DNA from 2 places in the Aerococcus sp. 150760013-2 genome. Region 1 is predicted to be linked to the other one. Evidence: riboswitches for the same ligand, from Rfam matches in the RefSeq annotation. Region 1 holds a riboswitch; the other holds the start of a gene.
What was found. Region 1 has a riboswitch for FMN ahead of ACUW85_RS03075 (energy-coupling factor ABC transporter ATP-binding protein). Riboswitches for the same ligand answer to the same signal wherever they lie in the genome.

Region 1 (11,517 bases):
AATTTTTGTTGCTTTAAGTCGCTAATTATGGTAAGATATTCGGGTTGACTGAACATTTCGTATTTCTATCCTATAATCAATTAGTGATTAAACGAAACAACCACCATTAGGAGGAAAAACTTTGTCAAAAGAAGATATGATCGAAATTGAAGGTACTGTTACTGAAACATTACCTAATGCTATGTTTAAGGTCCAATTGGAAAATGGTTATGAAGTTTTAGCGCATATTTCAGGAAAAATGCGTGTAAACTACATTCGTATTTTGCCAGGTGACCGTGTAAAAGTTGAGATGTCTCCATATGACTTGACGAAAGGTCGTATCACCTACCGATTCAAGTAATGTAGAGATATATAATCGAGGAGGTATAACTGTGAAAGTAAGAGCATCTGTTAAACCAATGTGCGAACATTGTAAAGTTATTCGCCGTAACGGTAAAGTTATGGTTATTTGTTCTAATCCAAAACATAAACAACGCCAAGGCTAATTAAAGATAAATAAAAAGGAGGGTTTTCGTATATGGCTCGTATAGCAGGAGTAGATATTCCACGTGAGAAACGTATCGTTATTGCCTTAACATACATCTATGGTATCGGTAAAACGACTTCTCAAAAAATCTTAGCGCAAGCTGAAATTTCAGAAGATACTCGTGTACGTGACTTAACTAACGATGAGTTAGATCGTTTACGTGCAGCAGTAGATACAATCAAAGTTGAAGGTGACTTACGTCGTGAACGTGCTTTAGACATCAAACGTCTACAAGAGATCGGTTCATACCGTGGTATCCGTCACCGTCGTGGTTTACCAGTTCGTGGTCAAAACACTAAGAACAACGCACGTACGCGTAAAGGTAAAGCTGTCGCAATTCAAGGTAAGAAAAAATAATCTAAAAGGAGGTTAATTACACTATGGCTAAACGTCCAGTTTCACGCAAACGTCGTGTGAAGAAAAATGTCGAAACAGGTGTGGCGCACATCCACTCTACATTTAATAATACTATCGTTATGATTACTGATGAGCATGGTAATGCAATTTCTTGGTCATCTGCAGGTGCTTTAGGATTTAAAGGTTCTCGTAAATCTACTCCTTATGCTGCACAAATGGCTTCAGAAACAGCTACAAAAGCTGCTATGGATCACGGTATGAAATCTGTTGAAGTTTCAGTAAAAGGTCCTGGTTCAGGTCGTGAATCAGCTATCCGTGCTTTACAAGCAGCAGGTTTAGAAGTTACTGCTATTCGCGATGTAACACCTATTCCTCATAATGGTTGCCGTCCTCCAAAACGTCGTCGTGTTTAATCGATTGATGAACTTGGATATGCGATGATACATTTTCTCACGTTTTGAAAGGGGTAATTTGTCGATATGATCGAAATTGAAAAGCCAAATATTGAGACAATTGAAATTAACGACGATAGTAAATTTGGTAAATTCGTTGTAGAACCATTAGAACGCGGCTATGGAACAACCCTAGGTAATTCATTACGTCGTATCTTGTTGTCCTCACTACCAGGTACAGCAGTTACATCAATCCAAATTGACGATGTTTTGCATGAATACTCAACAGTCCCAGGTGTACGTGAAGACGTTACTGAGATTGTGTTGAACGTAAAACAATTATCATTGAAATTGTATGACGTAGAAGAAAAACAAGTAGAAATTGACATCACAGGTCCAGCTGACGTAACAGCTGCTGATATTATTGCCGATGCTGATTTCGATGTTATGAATCCAGACTTACATATCTGTACGCTTGCAGAAGGCGCTCGTTTCCACATGATTATGAATGTTAAAAACGGTCGTGGTTTTGTACGCTCAGAAAATAATAAAGTGGATTCAATGCCAATTGGCGAAATTCCAGTGGATTCTATCTACACACCAATTTCCAAAGTAAACTATCAAGTCGAAAATACGCGTATCGGAGAAATCAACGAATACGATAAATTGACTATGGATATTTGGACTGATGGTACAATTTCACCCGAAGAAGCATTAAGCTTAGCGGCAAAAATCATGACAGAACACTTGGAAGTATTCGTTAACTTAACAGACGAAGCTCGTCAAGTTGAAGTTATGGTCGAAAAAGAAGAAACACAAAAAGAAAAAATGCTTGAAATGACTATTGAAGAACTAGACTTATCAGTTCGTTCATACAACTGTCTAAAACGTGCAGGCATCAATACTGTTGAAGAATTGACTAACAAGTCTGAACCAGAAATGATGAAAGTACGTAACTTAGGTCGTAAGTCTCTTGAAGAGGTTAAAAACAAGCTAGCTGCTCTTGACTTATCTTTACGTCAAGAAGATTAATAAATCATAAAGGAGGATACTGACAATGGGTTACCGTAAATTAGGTCGTACTAGCTCTCAACGTAAAGCTATGTTACGTGACTTAACTACTGATTTAATTATCAATGAACGTATTACTACAACAGAAACTCGTGCGAAAGAGATCCGTCGTACAGCTGAAAAAATGATTACTTTAGGTAAACGTGGAGATTTAGCTGCTCGTCGTCAAGCGAACCAATTCGTTCGTAACGAAATCGCCGATGTTCGCGCTGAAGGTGAAGACATCGTTATCGAGTCTGCTTTACAAAAATTATTCAACGATCTTGGTCCTCGTTACGCTGAACGTCAAGGTGGATACACTCGTATCTTAAAAACTGAACCTCGTCGTGGCGATGCTGCACCAATGGTTATTCTTGAATTAGTTTAATAAAAACTTTTAGTGATGTATAAAACGGAGTGTCATGATGGTGGTTGTACCTAGTATAACCGAGTCTAGCTCTATCTACTCCTAGCGTGATGAAGTTCGCTAGGAGTGGAATATATCCATAAGTCTTATGAATAAATCAAGGCCAATTCATTTAGGTGAAAAATTGGTTCGGCATATGTGTTGTTTAACCAACAGGTGTTTGGTAGCATATATGCTTTTTTATTTTCTAAAGTGGTTGGGGCTAGGGCTCAACCACTTTTTTGGTCTTTTGTGAATCATTTGTCGGCAGGGCTATGGGAAATCTCAAAATTGATGTTCTCATTTTCTCATACTATCGATATAATATATGTATTATAATTGCGTAAATTGTCTCGAGCATTGACAATTGCGTGCTTGACAATTTAGAGAGGCGAAGGTAATGAAGAAAAACTACTTTACACAGTTTGATACAATTCGATTCTTAGCGATGTTGGGTATTATTTTATATCACTATCTAACTCACCGTGTTTCAGGTGGTTTCTTAGGGGTGGACATCTTTTTAGTCCTTTCAGGTTACCTAGTGACGAGTCAGATGGAAAGTAAATACCAAGCGGACATTGATGAAGGATCCTATTTTAAGAAAACCTGGGAGCGTATGCGCAAGGTATGGTGGCCCATGGTCATTATCACTATGGTTGGCCTTACCTATCTACTCTTATTTAGACAGCAACTCCTAGTAAATATAGGGATTAACCTATCCACCTCCCTGTTATTCGTGAATAACTGGCAGCAGATTCTATCTGGATCGTCCTATTTCGCCAATATGTTACACCCGTCTTTGACCACTCATTATTGGTATATAGCTGTTTACATGCAGTTTATGGTCATTTGGCCACTATTCTTCAAGGTTAGTCGACGTTTCACCAAGACCAAATGGCAATCCGGTTTGGTCATGCTCGCTGCCGCACTTTTGTCAGGCATCTTGATGGCGATCGTCTTCACACCCGGTGAAGATCCTTCAAGAGTTTACTATGGTACGGATACTAGATTCTTCTCTATCGCTCTTGGTGGGGCTGCTGCTCAATTGTTAGATATGGACCAACTGGCTACTTGGTTGAAGGACCGAGTTGGGCGCTTTCACCACTTTATTGTTGATGTGGTGTTGTTAGGCCTACTGGCTATACTCACTTATGGGATGCTCCACATGCTTGATGCAGCGACGTTCACTTACTATGGTGGAATGTTTGGCTTTGATTTATTAGCTGCTGTAATGATTGCCTTGTTGACTTATGAAGGATCTTGGATTGGTTTTCTATTGAAATTTAAACCTTTGCGGTGGTTAGGGCAACGTACATTCCATATGTATTTATGGTATTACCCAATCAATGTGCTGTTCCATATGGTACCAACCAGCCAGAATCGGTTTACCAATAGTATTTGGCCACAAGTCATTTTGATTATTATCCTGTCGTGTTTATCTTATGCCTTACTAGAGGAAAAAAGATGGCCGGTGCCGGTTTTCAATGAAGTGCGTAACAACCAACCCGTCCATCTTTTTACTAAGGTTCGCAACTTGTTTAAAGAGCCGGCACCCTGGTTGACCCGCATTTTATTCATTGCATTTGCCCTCGTTTTCCTAGGAGGCGTGAGTGCGGTGGCGGTGTCTAAACCAGCTGACAATGTGACGGTAGAGGAGCAGCAAGCTGCTGAGCAAGCCAAGAAGATTGAAGAACTGAATAAACAAAGGGCTGAGCAAGAAAAACAAGCTGACGCTAGTCTTTCAACTTATAAAAAGAACTTAGGTGAGGCATCATTAGGGTTTTACCAAGGTATTCCTGATGAGCAAGCTCGGTTTGCGTATCAGCTATCTGTGACTTTCATCGGTGATTCCTTAATGGTGGGCGAATCAGAAGGTTTGTATACTTTGTATCCTAATGCAATTGTGGACGCTGCGGTTGGCCGCCAGTTATATACCTTAATTGGCTATCCAGCTAGCTTGGACGCGCAGGGTATGCTAAAAGATGTCGTTTTGGTTGACCTAGGTGCAAATGGTGGCTTTACATCAGCACAACTAAGTGATTTCTTAGATGAGATTGGTCGAGAGAAAACGATTTTTCTAGTGAATACGCATGTTGATCGCCCTTGGGCAGATGATGTAAATAAAACTTTGGCTCAGGCAGCTAGTGACGAACGTGATTCAGTCTACTTACTGGACTGGCATGATTACTATACCAACCATGCTGAAGCGCCTACTTGGCTAAGTCAGGATGGGGTACACTTTAATTCTGATGGTGGGCAAGTTTGGTTACAATTTCTGACAAATGGCATGTATCAAGTCTTGAAAAAATAATACTGAATTGAAAGGCAATTGCATGATTTAAATGCGATTGCCTTTTTTGCTAGGAGTATTAGGGGTATAATGACCCATATTAGAGCATAACCAAGAAGATGGAGGAAATGCCCATATGGCTGAGGATAAATTGTTATATTCAACACGAGTGCATAATGATCAAGGACTTAAAGGAACGGCTTGGGTTGAAGGGGAAAATGAGCTGCGGGTTCAAACATCAAGTCCATTGAAAGCAGATGAGCCGGGGACTAACCCAGAACAACTCATTGCCTTATCATGGGCAACTTGCTTGAATGCGACGATTGAAATTGCTTTAGACCGACACGGGATCAAGGATGTAACCAGCGAGGTAGCTATCCAAGTGGACTATAAGTTAAACAAGGAAACGAAGATTACCTACTTTGATTTTAAAGTAGATGTTTTCCTCGATTTACCACGCGACCAGGCGGAAACCATTGTTCATGAGGCAGAAGGACGGTGCCCGGTATCTCAAATCATCGGTGATTATACATACACGGAAATGGTAATCCACCCTAATGATTATGGTGACGGTTCAAAGGGGTAAGGTGTCTTGACATCTAATGATTGCTTTTACTGGTGGATTTTAGTAGACTAAACTAAGTGAAAAATATATGAAATGTCTTCAGGGCAGGGTGCGAGTCCCGATCGGCGGTAAAGTCCGCGAATTACCAGGTGTATTAGGTGATTGAACTAGTGGAATTCTAGTACCGACTGTTACAGTCAGGATGGAAGAAGCGTATAGCAGGATGAACGAGACAGCGATACAAGTGGCTAGCTGGGCTTGGTCTTCTTTAACAAACTCTTCCAAGTAACGTTGGAGGAGTTTTTTCTTAAATATATAAAGTGAGCGAGGGAACAAGATGGCGAAACCGATTATTCAGGTTCAGGATTTGTCTTTTCAATATAGTCAATCAGATGAGAAATTAGCTATAGATGGCCTATCAACGACTATCTACGAAGGTGAGTGGCTAGCGATTATTGGTCATAATGGATCAGGGAAATCAACATTTTCAAAACTATTGGTAGGCTTATTAGAAGCTAAATCTGGAACAATTGAAGTGGATGGAAAAGTCCTATCTATGGAAACCTTATGGGCTATTCGTAGCCAAGTTGGACTAGTCTTTCAAAATCCAGACAACCAATTTGTGGGCGCTACTGTAGAAGATGATGTGGCTTTTGCCTTGGAAAATATGGGCATGCCGGTTGATGAGATGCATGAGAGGGTGGAGTCTGCCCTAAAACGAGTTAAAATGTGGGACTACCGCGACAAGGAACCAGCAGCCTTATCTGGTGGTCAAAAGCAACGGGTTGCGATTGCGGGCGTGATTGCTATGGCACCAAAAATCATTATTTTAGATGAATCGACTTCAATGTTAGATCCTGAAGGTCGGGACGAATTGATGGCAATTGTGGCGGATATCAAACAAGATAAGGCCCTGACTGTGATTTCGATTACCCATGATTTAAATGAGGCGGCGGAAGCTGACCGTATGCTTGTTTTTAAAGAGGGGCAAATTATTAAAGAGGGTACGCCAGCTGATATCTTTATTTACGGGAATGAGTTAACTGAGATTGGTTTGGATGTGCCTTTTTCCGAGCAACTAAAAAGTGCCCTAGCAAAACGTGGGGTTGCTGTACCGGATGCGTATTTTGATGAGGAAGGGTTAGGTGAATGGTTATGCAAATCGCATTTGAACAAGTAGGCTTTACCTATGGCGCGGGCACACCATTCGCTAGTGAAGCTCTCCATAATATCAATGTGACAATTCCAGATGGTTCATATACGGCGATTATTGGCCATACTGGGTCAGGGAAGTCGACCATTACCCAACACCTTAACGCCTTGGTACAACCCACTGTGGGCCAAGTACGGATTGGTGAGGCGGTAGTGTCAGCTGACTCTAAACCAAAAGACTTGAAGAAGATCCGCCAACGAGTGGGGATGGTCTTCCAATTTCCTGAAGGGCAACTATTTGAAGAAACTGTCCTTAAAGATGTGATGTTTGGGCCCATGAATTTTGGCGACGATGAAGCAACGGCCCGCGAGAAAGCTGAAGCGGCTTTAGCTGCAGTTGGGATTGCCTCGACTTTATTTGAGCGGTCACCCTTTGAGTTATCTGGTGGGCAAATGCGCCGTGTAGCTATTGCTGGGGTGATTGCCATGAAACCAGAAGTACTGGTTTTAGATGAACCAACTGCTGGATTGGATCCAAAAGGTCGGATGGAAATGATGTCTATGTTCGACCGCTTGTACCGAGATCAAGGGTTGACGATTGTTTTAGTGACCCATCAAATGGAAGATGTGGCGGCTTATGCCAACCACGTGATTGTGTTGGATGCAGGTACATGTGTGAAAGAAGGAACACCAGCTGAAGTATTTGCAGATCCTGCTTGGTTAGCCAGCCACCAATTGGCTTTACCGGACGCAGCTGATTTTGCTTTTAATTTACAAGATAAATTAGACCGCCAGTTATGGGACACAGCGACTGAAGTCCCATTAACGGTGGATGCTTTAGCTGACTTAATTGTTGATAAATTGGCTTTAGCAACCAGACAAAATAACGACGACAAGTTAAGCGGATTTATTACAGGGGAAGGGGGTCAATTATAGATGAAAGATAAATTGATTATTGGCCGGTACATTCCCGGTAATTCCTTGATGCACAAACTGGACCCAAGGGTGAAATTGGTGGGCTTGATTGTGATGATGTTGCTGGTGTTTGCGGCAACTGATGTCACGACCAATATCGTCATGATTGCAGTGGTTACGAGTTTGGTCTTTTTAACTGGGATTTCTTTAGGGATATTTTTACGTGGTTTAAAACCCATGATTGCTATTATTATTTTTACGGTAGCCCTACAAATCCTCTTTACGCATACTGGGGACGTCCTGTGGTCATTTGGTCCACTAGCCTTAACAACTGGTGGTTTATCCAATGCGGCCTATATTTTTGTCCGCTTCCTATTGATTATTTTCCTATCGACGATTTTGACTTTGACTACTCAACCCTTGGCTATTACCGATGCCATGGAAGCCTTGCTGAAGCCTGTTCGTAACATTTTGCCAGTCCATGAGATTGCCTTAATGTTATCGATTGCCTTGCGATTTGTCCCGACCCTACTAGAAGAGGCAGATAAGATCATGAATGCACAGCGGGCACGTGGTGTAGACTTTTCAGAAGGGAATATCCTTGAGCGGGTAAAAGCCTTTATTCCAGTCCTAATTCCCTTGTTTATTTCTGCCTTTAACCGAGCTTACGACCTAGCCACTGCCATGGAAGCGCGTGGTTACAAGGGTGGTGAAGGCCGGACCAAGTACCGTCAATTGCATTGGGGCAAACTAGATACCCTTGCCAGTATCTGTCTTGCGGTTTTGACCGTTGTCATGATTATCTTATAGCCACTAGTAGAAGGAGGGCGCATTTTGCCTAGATTTAAAGTAACCTTGCAATACGACGGAACACCCTTTGTCGGCTTCCAAGTGCAACCAAATGGCCACACTGTACAAGAAGCCCTTGAAAAAGCCTTAAAGCTCATGTCAAAAGGACAGACGATTCCTGTTGTTGGGTCAGGCCGGACCGATTCAGGTGTTCATGCCCTTGGCCAAGTCATTCATTTTGACTATCCAGCGGAAATTGGTGAGGAAGCGGTCTTAAGGGCAATGAATTCAATCCTTGATGATGCTATTCGAATCACTAAGGTTGAACGGGTGGAAGATGATTTCCACGCCCGTTTTCATACTAACGGTAAGAAGTATATTTACAAGGTAGATACGGCCAAGTTTCCGTCACCATTTACTAGACAGTATATGTACCACCATCCCTACCGAACGGATATTAAGCGTATGCAGGAGGCTTTAAAGGACATTATCGGCGTTCATGATTTTAAGTCCTTCTGTTCGACTAAAACGGATAAAACCAACTTTGTCCGAGAAATTTACCGGGCCGAAGTGACGGCTGACCCGGATGCAGAAACCTTGACCTTTGTCTTTGAAGGGTCAGGGTTCTTGTACAATATGGTCCGGATTTTGGTGGGCACAACGCTTCAAATTGGGGACGGGTTAAGACCAGTTGACGAGATGAAACGGTTGATCGCAGCCGAAGACCGGAATGAAGCAGGACCCACAGCAGCCGCACATGGCTTGTATTTAGCGGAGGTTTATTACCTAGGGCTAGAAGACCGCCGCCAGGTTTCCAAGGCTTATAGCGACTATAAAGCTGGTTTAGGGACTCTTGTGGATGCAAGTGTGGACTTAGATGCAAATTCAGATGAAGACTTTTAGGAACGGTCGACAAATTTGATGATATGAATGAAGAATGAGTTCTTCAATCTTTGGTCACAAATTTGATATAGCTTAAAAGGCAAAAACTCGATACAATATACATATCAAATGGTATCGAGTTTTTTATTTTGCCTTGATGTCAGAAGGAGTCCAACATGAAGAGTGTAAAAATTGCTTCCTTGAAGTTCGGGGAGGATAGACCAAAAATTATTATTCCCTTAGCCGAGGATAATGCTGTAGATATTATCAACTGTGCCAATTTCTACCGACGTCAACCAGGCGATATGGTGGAATGGCGGATTGATTACTTTGACGATTTCGACGAGCTGGAAGAGTTGGCTGAATTGAGTAAACGGGTGAAAACCTCTATTCAAAAGCCCTTACTTGCCACCTTTAGAACCTTGAGCGAAGGCGGGGAGTCAGCTATTGGCAAGAGCCAGTATGTTGAAATGTATCGGTATTTAATCCAAGCTAAGGCTGTCGACGCTATTGATATCGAGTTTGAGCGAGGCCAGGACATCTTAGACAACCTGATTCCTTACGCTCACAAACACCAAGTCAAAGTCATCGTTTCCTACCATGATTTTGTGAAAACCCCTTTAGAAAATGATATAGTCAAGCGCCTACAAAAGATGGGTCAGTCAGAGGCGGATATTGTGAAAATGGCCGTCATGCCCCACGATGAAGCGGATGTATTGGCTTTGATGAATGCGACCCACCAAGCGTCCACATTAATCGACCAATCCTTGATTACCATGTCGATGGGCCGTTTAGGTAAGATTACCCGAATTGCCGGGGAAATCTTCAAATCAACGGCTAGCTTTGCCACTATAGAAGGTATGTCGTCTGCTCCTGGGCAAATGGACGTTGAAGATGTGGAAGAATGCATGAACTTGTTGAATTTACGTGTAGATGACCTAGATGATGACGATTTCTAGGAAATAATTTGTTTCTAGGGTTGAAAAACGGCCATTAAGTAATGAAAATACGCATATGACAAGAGAGGATTGCAGGGTAAAACCGCAGTCCTTTTTGCTTTCAAAAAATTTTTTCATTAAAGCTTTGATTTTTGATATAATCATGTAAAACTTTACTACTAGTTTCCTTAACTATATAATTAAAAAGTGAATTATCAAAAAAATGAGAAATTAGTAAATATTAGGAGACTTATATGACTTTAGAATTTAAAGCAAAAATGCGTGGAAATGTCCTTGTTGGTGTGAATCCGATGGGGTTGAAGCAAGAAGTAAACAATCAAATTCAATATGTTAAAGACCAAGGGACCTTTGAAGGGCCGAAGAAAGTTTTGGTATTAGGGGGCTCATCTTCTTATGGATTGGCTAGTCGGATTAACTTAGCTTTTGGTGCGGGGGCAGATACGATTTCAGTTTCCCACGGTGGGGTACCACGATCTGAGAAAAACCTTGGTAAGCCAGGCTGGTATAACAATATCTTTTTCCGGCAAGCAGCGGAAGCTGAAGGGTTAATCGCGAAAAATATTATGGCAGATGCCTTCTCTAACGAAGCGAAGGACAAAGTGATTGACTTCATCAAGAATGAATTCGGCGGAAAAGTGGACTTTGTGGTCTATTCATTGGCTTCAGGACGCCGTACAGACCCAAATACAGGGGAAACTTACAATTCAGTGATCAAATCAATCGGCCAAGAAGTTGTGGGACCAAATGTGAATTTACAAAAGGAAACCTTCTATGAGCAAGTGCTTGAACCTGCAACTGAGCAAGAAATCGCAAATACTGTGAAAGTAATGGGCGGTGAGGACTGGCGGATGTGGATGAATGCCTTACAGGAAGCAGATGTGCTTGCTGAAGGTGTTGAGACAGTGGTTTATTCTTATTTAGGGGCTGAATTAAACGAGTCATACTACAATAAGGGAACTTTAGGCCGCGCTAAAGCGGACTGTGATAAGGCTGCCGCTTTAATCAATGAAGACTTAAAAGACATCGATGGAAAAGCGACTGTCGTTGTAGCAACAGCAGTGACGACGAAAGCATCATCAGTTATTCCATTCTTCCCAGTTTATTGTCTAGGGTTGTATAAAATAATGGAAGCACGCGGCCAACATGAAACGCCAATTATGCATATTGACCGAATTTTCCGTGACATGTTGTTTGGTGATAAGCCAGAGTATGATGAAGAGGGCCGTTTGCGTCC
Region 2 (11,517 bases), on a different contig from region 1:
GCCAACTTCTACAAGTCAAACGTCCTGACTTACTCAGACAAAGGCTTATTCGGCACACTGAAACAATCTTATACCTTAAGACAAAGTGAGAAAAAAGGCTAACAACAACTATCTAGTCAGGTCTCTTTAGACCTGGCTATTTTTATCGAAATCGATATGAGAAAGATTGACTAACGTAACAGAACACCACTTGTCATTGATCATTAATCAAACTGAAACTGTGCGTTTTTTTGAAAGAACAAGTATACATTACCGTAGGCAGACGATTTATAATCAGGTAATTTGTTAAACATACATACATTTTACAATTTATCCAAAAGGTACATTATATTAGTAGCAAGCACATTATAAAAAATATTGCCAAGGTAGTAGCCTCCTAGAAGCCTTAGCAGTGCGACCACCATTAGGCCTTGACTGAAGGTGGTCGCACTGCTTTTTTAAGGCGATGATAGGAATGGTGAGTGTCTTGGGCAATCAAATATTTACTACAACTCAAACTGTATAAAAATACAACACATCAGCTAGCAAAAACATGCAACAACAATTATGCAAAGAGTGCTTTTCGTAGTCGGGTTCGTTCGACCAGCTCAAATCCTCTTCTAATTAGTTTGCATCACACTGCGTGTGATACCGCACTAACTTTCCAGTGTTGTTGAGCTAAACGGTCTCTCTCGCACCCTTAAATATTTTTAATAAAAATTGCCTTGACTGTTGATATATGCTAATGTACTCTTACACATACTTTGTTATTATGCAAAAGTAAAAGGAGGGCAAAGATGTTAGTGCCTTATATAGGAAGATACGAGAAAATCGTAATGGGCCTATTATCCTACATCCCTGAGTTTAAAGAATTTTCTGAACTTAAAGAAGAAATGGATAAAATTAATCAGCAAGAACGTAAAATTTATTTATGGAAAGAAGCTGATTCTGATAATATCATCGGTTTAGTAGGCTTTGACCAACATGATGATACAGATACTTTAGTCGTGCGTTATTTATCGATCAATCCTTCTTTTAGAGAAGAAGGACTTACTTATGATTTATTAACGGCATTAAAGAAAGAATTTCCCGTTTATTCCCTTACTGGTGTAATTTCCCTATCTACAATTTTGTCAAAATGGACAAAACGTCGCCAAGAAGAGTTGGACAAGGAATTGGATAATAAACAAGAAAACACACCCCAAGTCTAGGAGAAAATTGTCAGGATGAACGATCAAACAAGTGAATTAACATTAGATCTAGCGGCCTTTGAGGGGCCGCTTGATTTACTATTACACTTAATTAAAAATTTAAAGGTAGATATTTTTGATATTCCCATCAATCTGGTTACCGACCAATATTTAGCTTATATTCATACCTATGAAGCCTTATCTCTGGATGTTGCTTCAGAATATTTGGTGATGGCGGCTACTTTATTGGAAATCAAAACACAAATGATGCTACCAAAAACGCCCAAAGAAGCAGTTGAGGAAGAAGATGATCCACGTGACTCATTAGTGGAACAATTACTCGCTTTCCAGCAATATCAGGAAGTTTCCCATATCTTAGCGGATAAACAGGCTGAACGGTCGTTGGAATATACCAAGCAACCATCAGACTTATCGGCTTATCAAGAGAAAATCCCTATGACGGGTCGCCAATTAACGCCTGATGACTTGTATAGAGCCATTCAAAAGATGGCCTTCCGCTTGAAAAATCAACAACCTATTCAAACCACGATTGCAGGTGAGTCTTACTCGGTAGGGACTGCAATGATGGATATTCGCCAAGCCTTCGTTGAGGCGGACCGGGATGTATTGATGTTTCAAGAAGCTGTTTTTCTTGGAAAAGTTCAATCGCGTAGTCAAATTATTAGTATGTTTTTAGCGATTTTGGAATTAGTGAAGTCAAATGAGTTATACTTATACCAGGAAGACTTAAGAGCAGATATTCAATTGATTAGACGGGAGGAAAGTGAATGAATGCAGTCGCTGCAATAGAAAGTTTACTTTTCGTAGCAGGTGAAGATGGGATTGCTGTCGATGAACTTGCCAACTTGTTAGAGATACGACAGGAATGGGCTTTATACTACGTGATGGTTTTGAGAAATCGTCTCCAACACGACCCACAATCTGGATTAAGAATTACCGTTATTAATGAACGTGTTCAATTAGTGACCAAGGCAGCATACGGTGAAGTGGTCAAAAATTACGCGGTTTCTCCTTTTGCAACGAAATTGTCTCAAGCGGCATTGGAAACATTGGCGATTATTGCCTACCAACAGCCAGTCACGCGAATGACGATTGATGATATTCGAGGTGTTCAGTCATCTAATATGATCCATAAATTACTAGAGCGAGATTTGGTTATGGAAACGGGCCGTCAGGATTCACCAGGTCGGCCGATTATTTACGGGGTAACTTCTTACTTCTACCAATATTTTGGTTTGGAGTCCTTAGAAGACTTGCCGGATATTCATAATCTAGTCTTAGATGGCTCGGTAGATGAAGAGACCCTTTTTAAAATTGATGATAACGGTGAACCTGAACAAAAAGACTTTAACCAAACAGACCTTAGCCAGACAGAATTTAATGAAACAACAACAGAATAAACGACTGAATAGGTCACCTATAGGAGTTATTTAAAGATGGAAAGATTACAAAAAGTGATGGCACACGCAGGTGTTGCCTCGAGACGAGAGTCTGAAAAATTGATTGCCGCAGGACGCGTGAAAGTCAACGGTGAGGTTGTCAGAGAGCTGGGCCATAAAGTATCCAACACTGACCGCATTGAAGTAGACCAAGTACCTATATATAAAGAAGAACCAGTGTACTACGTATTCTACAAGCCAACTGGCGTGATTTCTGCAGTGAAAGATGATAAAGACCGGAAAGTGGTGACTGACTTTTTCCCAGGAATTGAACAACGGATTTATCCAGTAGGACGGTTAGACTACAATACCTCAGGATTATTGTTATTAACTAACGACGGTGAATTCGCCAATACCTTGATGCACCCTCGCTATGAAATCAACAAAGTCTATGTGGCTAAAGTTGAAGGTGTCATTACCGGAGAAGAACGTAAGCAATTAGAGCGAGGTGTTGAAATTGACGGTGTGAAAACTGCCCCAGCACAAGCGAAAATTCTTTCTGTTGATAAGGACAAAAAGACCACCATTATCGAGTTGGTTATCCATGAGGGGCGTAACCGCCAAGTCCGTAAAATGTTAGAAGCAGTGGGTCATCCGGTAGCCAAGTTGAAACGTGAACGTTACGGCTTTTTAGACCTTAAAGGTTTGAAACCAGGAGACAGCAGAACCTTACTAAAACACGAAATCGAAGAATTATTGGCGCATGCCAAGAAAAAGTAAGCGTCCTACTTGAAAAAAGTAAGATACTTGCTATAATAGGTATTGTAATCAAATAAATTTGAAGCAATCTTCAGGGCAGGGTGAAATTCCCGATCGGCGGTAAAGTCCGCGACTCCCATTTGGGACTGATCTAGTGAAATTCTAGAACCGACTGTAAAGTCAGGATGGAAGAAGATGGGCGGACTATGTCTGTTTGCCTATACTCTTTTTACCTTGAAGGTGGAAAGAGTTTTTTTTATTTCCACTTTTGAGTGCCAACCCCATGAAGTAGAAAAGGAGAGAAATTCACATGGGAAAAAATCACACTAAAGAAATCGTATTGGTCGCAATTGTCGGGGCACTATCATTCATATTGATGTTTATTGGTTTTCCAATCATCCCGGCCTTACCTTACTTAAAGGTAGACTTTTCACTTGTACCAATCTTACTCGTCGCATTCATTTCAGGACCTAAAAAAGCAGTTGCTGCCAGCCTAATCGCCAACGGTTTACATTACATGTATACAGGTGGTGAAATGGGGATTCCAATCGGTGACGCAACAGCCTTTATCGCGACTATCGCTTACATCTTGCCAATTTATTACTTATTGAAAGATCAAATGGCGACAGTTTACACAGGTAATCAATCAGCGAAAGAAATGAATTTCGGCAAAACGATTGCTGCTTACCTAGCTGCAACCCTTTCTTTAACATTAGTGATGACTATCTTAAATTACTTCGTGATCACACCATTCTACATGCAAGTCATGAACTTCGATGTAGGTAACATGCAAACATATATCCTTGCGGGTATCATCCCATTCAACTTGTTCAAAGGGGTATTGGTTTCCCTTCTAGCACATTTCGTCCTAGTTCAAACCCTACCAACCCTAGTCAATCGATTCGGTACGCGCGAATATTCACACCATTAAAAGTGAAGCATTGTTAATTTTCTGGTATGATAGACCCAGAGAATCATGTCGGGAAAAAATAGTAGGAACGTTGGAGGGATAGGATTGGATACTTTATTAATGGCGATTGCTTTTAAAGTCCAAGCCCTACCCCCGAATTCCGTATATCAAGTGTTGATTGGCAAGCGAACAGCCACAACACTTTTTTTTGCATTTTCAAACAATTTAACTGCCTATTTCGGTCTTTATCCAAAACTTGCAAAAGACGCATGGATGTCCTATACCCAAAATGTAGCTGAATATATCTCGGTGGAAGCTATCTTCCGCCAAAACGATCAAACCAATTATATGCATTTGTTAGTTGATGACATCCTTCAAAAACGAAACGGTCTGATTATCCCAAGTCACCACCACAAGCACCACTTAGCCTTCAAATTATTGCTGCAAGTCCTATCCAATATTCAGGCCGAAAACCCGCACTATAGCCCAATTGTCCAGGATTTAGAAGTTCAACAGCTGATCAAAGATTTTATTTCAATGGCCAAAAGTGCAGACGCGTCCCAAGCTGGCTTACAGGCCATAACCAAAAGCCTTCATCAGCAACTCGCTAAGGAACTATCTGCCTTCCCAGACCAGGCAGCCCTCATTTTCCTAGAACAGTTTGAAGGCGCCAAATTACCGGCACAAACCCTTGAACAAGTAGCAGAAAATCATCAGATTTCGAAGCGGGCAGTTGTCATTACCCAACAGGCCTTGATGGATCAAATCTATCAAAATTGGGTAAGTGGTCATACTTTAGGGGCAGAAACTCAATGGCTGCAAGTTTTTGCCCAAGGGGTTTTTAACCAATTCCCAATTTGGAATCAAACTACGCAAGATACTTTTAATTTAATCGACCAAGGTTGGTCACTTCAAAAAATTGCTGATAGAAGACGGTTAAAATTATCTACCATAACAGAACACATCATAGAAATTACCTTGAGTTTTCCTTGGATAATTCAACCAATTGTGGTTGAAGAACTTAATTTGAAAGACATTTCACCCCTTGTAAGCCAAGAGCCAGATGAGAATTTCGAGTCCTTTAAAGCGAGATTCGGCGAGAAAGATTATTGGTTATATCGGTATTGGCATATCGTCTACCAGAAAGGAGCCCATGATGACAGATTGGCATAAACGCCTGGAAGAAGTGACAGGTTACCAAACATTTAAACCCGGGCAATTGGCGAGTTTAGAGGCTTTAGACCGACAGGAAAACGTGGTGGCCATTTTACCAACTGGTGGAGGTAAATCTTTAATATACCAAATCAACCAATATAATGAATCTGGTGTAACATTGATCATTTCGCCCTTGATTTCCCTGATGCAAGACCAAGTCAGTCAATTACAACGGATGGGATTAGGACGGGGCATTGCCTTAAATTCTACCTATGACCGCGGGGAACAAGCTTATATTTTAAGCCACCTATCTGACTATCAATTCCTATTTCTATCACCAGAAATGCTCCTGAAAGATCAAGTAATCAGGGCCTTACAACGGATGGACATTCAATTATTAGTTGTTGATGAAGCCCATTGTATTTCTCAATGGGGTTACGACTTCAGACCGCAATATACTGAATTGAAAAAGGTTCGTCAGCTCTTAAAGCAACCAAAAACATTAGCCTTATCTGCTACTGCCAACCAATCCACACTAGCAGATATCAAGGATTACTTATTTGAAGAGGGAGAACCTATTCAACTGGTAAAAGAATCAGTTGACCGACCAAATATTTTCTACCTATTCGATGAAATTGACGCCGGTGAAGTGAGGGTAAACAAATTGCAGGATTGGTTAGACCGGTTGCCTAAGCCAGGAATTGTTTATGTCCACCATAAAAGTGAACTCGAAGAACTCAACCAATGGATGAAAGATCATACAGATTTGCGGGTCGCTTCTTACCATGGGGATAGAAGTCTAGAGGATAGACATATCATCCAAAGCCAGTTTCTACAAAATGAATTGGATATTGTTTTTGCAACGTCAGCCTTTGGTATGGGAATTAACCATGGTCATATACGCTTTGTCTTGCATTATCATCTCCCTAAGAATATGGCAGACTTTATTCAAGAAGTCGGGCGGGCAGGACGAGATCAGGAACAATCAGTGTCAATTGTCTTATACGATCATCGCGAGGCAGCTAGACTGCAGCAAATGCGCCGGTTATTAGAAGACGAGGCAGACTTGTTGGATGATTTATTGGAACGGCTGTTTAAACAGGCCTTAACCCAAAGTGAAGTTGACCAATACGCAGATAGCATAAGTGCCATGTTGTACTTTTACCGCCATCATTTTACGGATCACCAAACAGCAAAAGTACATGCCCAAAAACTTCGTCAGGAACGGCTACGGCAGATCTACCAAATGTTAGATTTAATGGCTACTGACCAGTGTTACCGGACTTTCTTATTAGAACAAGCCGATGAACAGGTAGTGGATAGACCAGACTTATGTTGCAGTAATTGCCAACCTGACTACGTCAGTCAACCGATATGGCAAGACTTAATGGCCCGACCGAATCGAGTGACAGTCGAAAAAGACCAACATGATGATTTCAAGGGAATGTGGACCCAACGTTTGCAGCACTTATTATCTTGAAACTGGTCCATAAAGTTTTGTTAAATTGCCTAAAGAAATACTGACATAAAAAGGGGTTCATGGTACAATTCTTAGTGTTAAGAAAGGGGTATATGGATGAAATTCTGGGACAAGTTGACGAAAAAAAATCATGAAAATACAGAAGTAGAAACTGAACATGTTTCAGAACAAAACAGTTCAGCATCTTCTGACCAAACCCCCCCTACAAGTGATGACTTTCAGAATCAAGGGTTTGGCGAATTTGAGAATTTAAAAAATCAAAAGTATACGAGAACGGCCCGCAATAAGAAGAATAATCAAGATACGATATCGACAACATCTAAGGTAATTGCCTTCTTGCTATTTGTAATGATTGTTGTACCGTTCCTTTTGATTGCCTATGTGAATAATGAAGACAAGGTGCCTGAACCGGAATCAACTGAGCAAGTCATGATTTCTAAAACGCAAAATGTTGAATCAATTTCAAAAGCCAGTGAGTCAGCATCTATATCAGCTTCCGAATCTGTCTCTGAATCAATTGCTGCCTCAGAAAGCGCAGTTGCTGCCTCAGAAAGCGCAGTTGCTGCTTCAGAATCAGAATCAGCTCGCCTAGCTTCTGAACAAGAATCTTCAAGTATTGCAGCCAGCGTAGCTGAGTCAAATGCAGCAGTAGCAGCGTCAGAAGCTGCAGCGCAAAGTGCCGCTGAATCAGCTTCAATTGCTGAATCACAAGCAGCCGCAGCCGAAGAAGAATCAGCTTCTTCTGAAAGTGCGTCTGAATCAACAGGCACTTATACTGTTCAGGCAGGGGATAACCTATATCGGATTGCAGTGAACAACGGTATGACCCTAGATGAATTACTTGAATTAAATGGTTTAACACAAAGTTCTAGCATAGGACCAGGAACCGTTTTACGTGTAAATTAATAGAATGAAAGAGTGGTGGACAGATTGTCTAAAGTGATTCAAGTCGCAATCGATGGACCAGCATCGTCTGGCAAGAGTACAATTGCCAAGAAAATTGCTAAAAAATTAGCCTATGTTTATTTAGATACAGGTGCCATGTACAGGGCAATTACATTACTAGCCTTAGATGGACACATTCCAGCTGAAGATGCTGACGCATTGAAAGCCTTAGCTGAAGCGAGTGAAATTACCTTTGAGCCAGGGGAAAATGGCCAGCGCGTCTTAGTTAACGGACAGGACCAGTCAGAGGCCATTCGTACAGATCGTATCTCAAAAGAAGTTTCTGCTTACTCAGCAGTTTCTGAAGTACGCCAGGTCCTAGTTGAAAAACAAAGAGCCTACACGCAAAATGGGCAAGGCGTTGTAATGGACGGCCGTGATATTGGGACAGTGGTATTGCCGGATGCTGAAGTGAAAATCTTCCTAACGGCATCTGCTGAAGAACGTGGGCGTCGTCGCTTTTTAGAAAATCAAGCCAAAGGTTATTCGGAAATGAATCTTGAAGACTTGATTGAAGATATTAAGCGTCGAGACTTGTATGATTCGACCCGAGAAGATAGTCCATTAGTACCTGCAGACGATGCGGTCATGTTAGATTCATCTGATTTAACACTTGATGAAGTAGAAGATTCTATATTAGCTGAAATCCACCGTGTGATTGCATAATTTATATTGCAAAAAATACTATCAATCACAAAAAGAGGTAAAATTCAAGCGAATTCTACCTCTTTTTATTATCTTTGAGGAATAAATGTTGAATATAGTTTAAATAAATGATATAATAATAATTGATCATTGGCTTAGTGCGAATGAGGTAGTACATTTAGGAGAGGATTTAGAGTATGTCAAACGAATTTGAACAAAATCAAAATAATGAAGAAATTCCATCAATGGAAGAGATTCTTGCAGAATCAGTAGAAGTAAAAATTGGTGATACAGTAACAGGTGAAGTATTATCAATCGACGATAACCAAGTAATTGTTGGTATCGAAGGCGCAGGTGTTGAAGGGGTTATTCCTTTCAAAGAATTATCTGCTCAACCAATTGACTCAATCGAAGAAGTTGCTAAAGTTGGCGACACTTTAGAGTTAGTTGTTATTAAACAAATCAAAGAAAAAGAAAATGGTTCATTCTTACTTTCTCGCCGTCGTATCGAAGCGAAAAAAGTATGGGCTGAATTAGAAGTTAAAGCTGAAAATGGTGAAATTATCACTGTTCCAGTTAAGAGCGTAGTTAAAGGTGGATTAGTTGTTGATGCGGGTGTACGTGGTTTCATCCCAGCTTCAATGGTTGAAGACTTTTTCGTTGACGATTTCTCTCCATACAAAGGCCAAGAATTAGAAGTTAAAATTGTTGAAATTGAACCTAGCGAAAATCGTTTAATCTTATCACACAAAGAAATCGCTGCTGAAAAACGCATCGCTGAACGTGCAGAAAAATTAAACTCATTCCAAGAAGGCGATAAAGTAACAGGTACAGTAGCTCGCTTGGCTAACTTCGGTGCATTTATTGATTTAGGTGGTATCGATGGTTTAGTACACATCTCTCAAATCGCTCAAGCACACGTTAACCATCCTTCAGATGTATTAAGCGAAGGCCAAGAAGTTGAAGTATTAGTTCTTTCAGTTGATGAAGAACGTGGACGTATTTCACTATCTATTAAAGCTTTACAACCAGGACCATGGGAAAACATTGAAGAAAAAGCGCCTAAAGGTGCTGAATTAGAAGGTACTGTACGTCGTTTAGTTGACTTTGGTGCATTCGTTGAAGTATTCCCAGGTGTTGAAGGTTTAGTACATATCTCTCAAATTTCTCACGACCACGTTGCTACACCAGGCGAGAAATTAACAGAAGGTCAAGCTATCCAAGTTAAAGTTTTAGACGTTGATGCTGAAAACGAACGTTTATCATTATCAATCAAAGCTCTAGAAGAAGCACCAGAAGTTGATGCATCTGCACAATCTGCTGCTCCTCGCGAAGAAAAACGTCAAAACAAACCTCGTAAACAAAACAACAACCGTCGTAACAATGCTGCTAATGCATCATCTGACGATGAATCAGGTTTCACTTTCGGTGACTTATTAGGTGACCAATTGAAAAACTTCGATTTCGGGGACGATAACGAATAATTTTATTAATAAACCATAAGTTTGGTTTGATGGTAGGTTGGGGAAACTCGCCTACCTTTTTTATTTCAATGTTTGCTATTGAAAGGAGGCAAAACGATGTCTAATTTAACAATTGCCATTGTCGGCCGTCCAAACGTAGGAAAATCTACCATTTTTAACCGCGTTGTTGGAGACCGAATTTCAATTGTCCAAGATGAACCTGGCGTTACCCGTGATAGAATTTATGCACAGGGTGAATGGTTAGGAAAACAACTAAATGTAATCGATACTGGTGGTATCGAATTTAACGACCAAGATTTCATGACACAAATTCGCTTGCAAGCTGAAATTGCCATGGAAGAAGCAGATGTTATCATCATGATGACTAATGTCCGTGAAGGTGTGACAAAGACAGACTCTCAAATCGCCAGCATGTTACGCAAGACAGATAAACCTGTCGTACTGGCTGTAAACAAGGTGGATAACCCTGAACAAAGAGCGGAAATTTATGATTTCTATTCATTAGGTTTAGGCGATCCATACCCAATTTCTGGATCTCACGGTTTAGGTATCGGGGACATACTAGAAGAAGTATTCCACTTGGCACCAGACGATATTGAAAATGATGATGACGATGATACTATTTCATTCGCCTTAATTGGCCGTCCAAACGTAGGTAAATCTTCTTTGGTCAATGCAATTCTAGGTGAGAACCGTGTAATCGTATCGAATGTAGCGGGGACAACTCGTGACGCAATCGATACATCTTTCGAGGATGACGGACAAGTTTATAAAATCATTGATACAGCTGGTATCCGTAAACGTGGTAAAGTATATGAAGCAACTGAGAAGTATTCAGTAATGCGTGCCATGCGTGCAATTGAAAGAGCTCAAGTGTGTTTAGTTGTTTTAAATGCTGAAGAAGGTATCCGTGATCAAGATAAAACGATCGCTGGTTATGCCCATGAAGCAGGACGCGGGATTATTATTGTGGTAAACAAATGGGATACTCTTGAAAAAGACAACCATACCATGAAGAAATTCACTGATGACATTCGTCGTGACTTCCAGTTTATCGACTATGCACCGATCATTTTCGTATCTGCAGAAACCAAACAACGTTTAGTGCAACTACCAGAAATGATTGCCCACGTTCACGGTAACTTCAATCGTCGTGTTCAATCATCATTATTGAATGAGGTATTGGTTGATGCGATCCGTATTAACCCAGCTCCATCTGACAAGGGTAGAAAATTACGTATTTACTACCTAACACAGGTCAAATCTGCACCGCCAACTTTTGTGGTATTTGTCAATGATGAAGAGCTAATGCACTTCTCATATGAGCGCTTTCTTTCAAATCAAATCAGAAAATCTTTCGATTTTTTAGGTACACCTATCCAAATCATCACAAGAAACAGAAAATAACAAAAAAAGGTATAAAACACGCGTATTTTTAACCAAAAACGTTGTTATATAGCGGTTTGTATGGTATTCTATAAAAGGATTATCTGAGAGACATTTCGATTATCCCGTATATTTATCTTTGAATAAATATATCCGAAAGAATTTCGGAGGAGGTGAAATTAGA

Region 2: it holds a riboswitch for FMN, as region 1 does, so the genes downstream of both, ACUW85_RS01970 (ECF transporter S component) here and ACUW85_RS03075 (energy-coupling factor ABC transporter ATP-binding protein) in region 1, are expected to answer to the same signal.

The regions. Positions count from the first base shown of each region.
Region 1 covers NZ_JBSEYI010000004.1:67,195-78,711, reverse strand. Annotated here, with positions in the region: gene ACUW85_RS03120 (adenylate kinase) at 1-2, shown strand, start outside; gene infA (translation initiation factor IF-1) at 122-340, shown strand; gene rpmJ (50S ribosomal protein L36) at 372-485, shown strand; gene rpsM (30S ribosomal protein S13) at 518-883, shown strand; gene rpsK (30S ribosomal protein S11) at 907-1,296, shown strand; gene ACUW85_RS03095 (DNA-directed RNA polymerase subunit alpha) at 1,363-2,307, shown strand; gene rplQ (50S ribosomal protein L17) at 2,333-2,713, shown strand; gene ACUW85_RS03085 (acyltransferase family protein) at 3,132-5,042, shown strand; gene ACUW85_RS03080 (OsmC family protein) at 5,158-5,607, shown strand; FMN riboswitch at 5,678-5,803, shown strand; gene ACUW85_RS03075 (energy-coupling factor ABC transporter ATP-binding protein) at 5,924-6,766, shown strand; gene ACUW85_RS03070 (energy-coupling factor ABC transporter ATP-binding protein) at 6,742-7,674, shown strand; gene ACUW85_RS03065 (energy-coupling factor transporter transmembrane component T family protein) at 7,675-8,463, shown strand; gene truA (tRNA pseudouridine(38-40) synthase TruA) at 8,488-9,345, shown strand; gene aroD (type I 3-dehydroquinate dehydratase) at 9,501-10,283, shown strand; gene fabV (enoyl-ACP reductase FabV) at 10,517-11,517, shown strand, end outside.
Region 2 covers NZ_JBSEYI010000002.1:152,669-164,185, forward strand. Annotated here, with positions in the region: gene ACUW85_RS01945 (ABC transporter permease) at 1-102, shown strand, start outside; gene ACUW85_RS01950 (GNAT family N-acetyltransferase) at 777-1,190, shown strand; gene ACUW85_RS01955 (segregation/condensation protein A) at 1,206-1,961, shown strand; gene scpB (SMC-Scp complex subunit ScpB) at 1,958-2,590, shown strand; gene ACUW85_RS01965 (pseudouridine synthase) at 2,627-3,349, shown strand; FMN riboswitch at 3,412-3,529, shown strand; gene ACUW85_RS01970 (ECF transporter S component) at 3,639-4,259, shown strand; gene ACUW85_RS01975 (helix-turn-helix domain-containing protein) at 4,344-5,411, shown strand; gene ACUW85_RS01980 (RecQ family ATP-dependent DNA helicase) at 5,395-6,873, shown strand; gene ACUW85_RS01985 (LysM peptidoglycan-binding domain-containing protein) at 6,970-7,779, shown strand; gene cmk ((d)CMP kinase) at 7,804-8,484, shown strand; gene rpsA (30S ribosomal protein S1) at 8,661-9,947, shown strand; gene der (ribosome biogenesis GTPase Der) at 10,044-11,354, shown strand.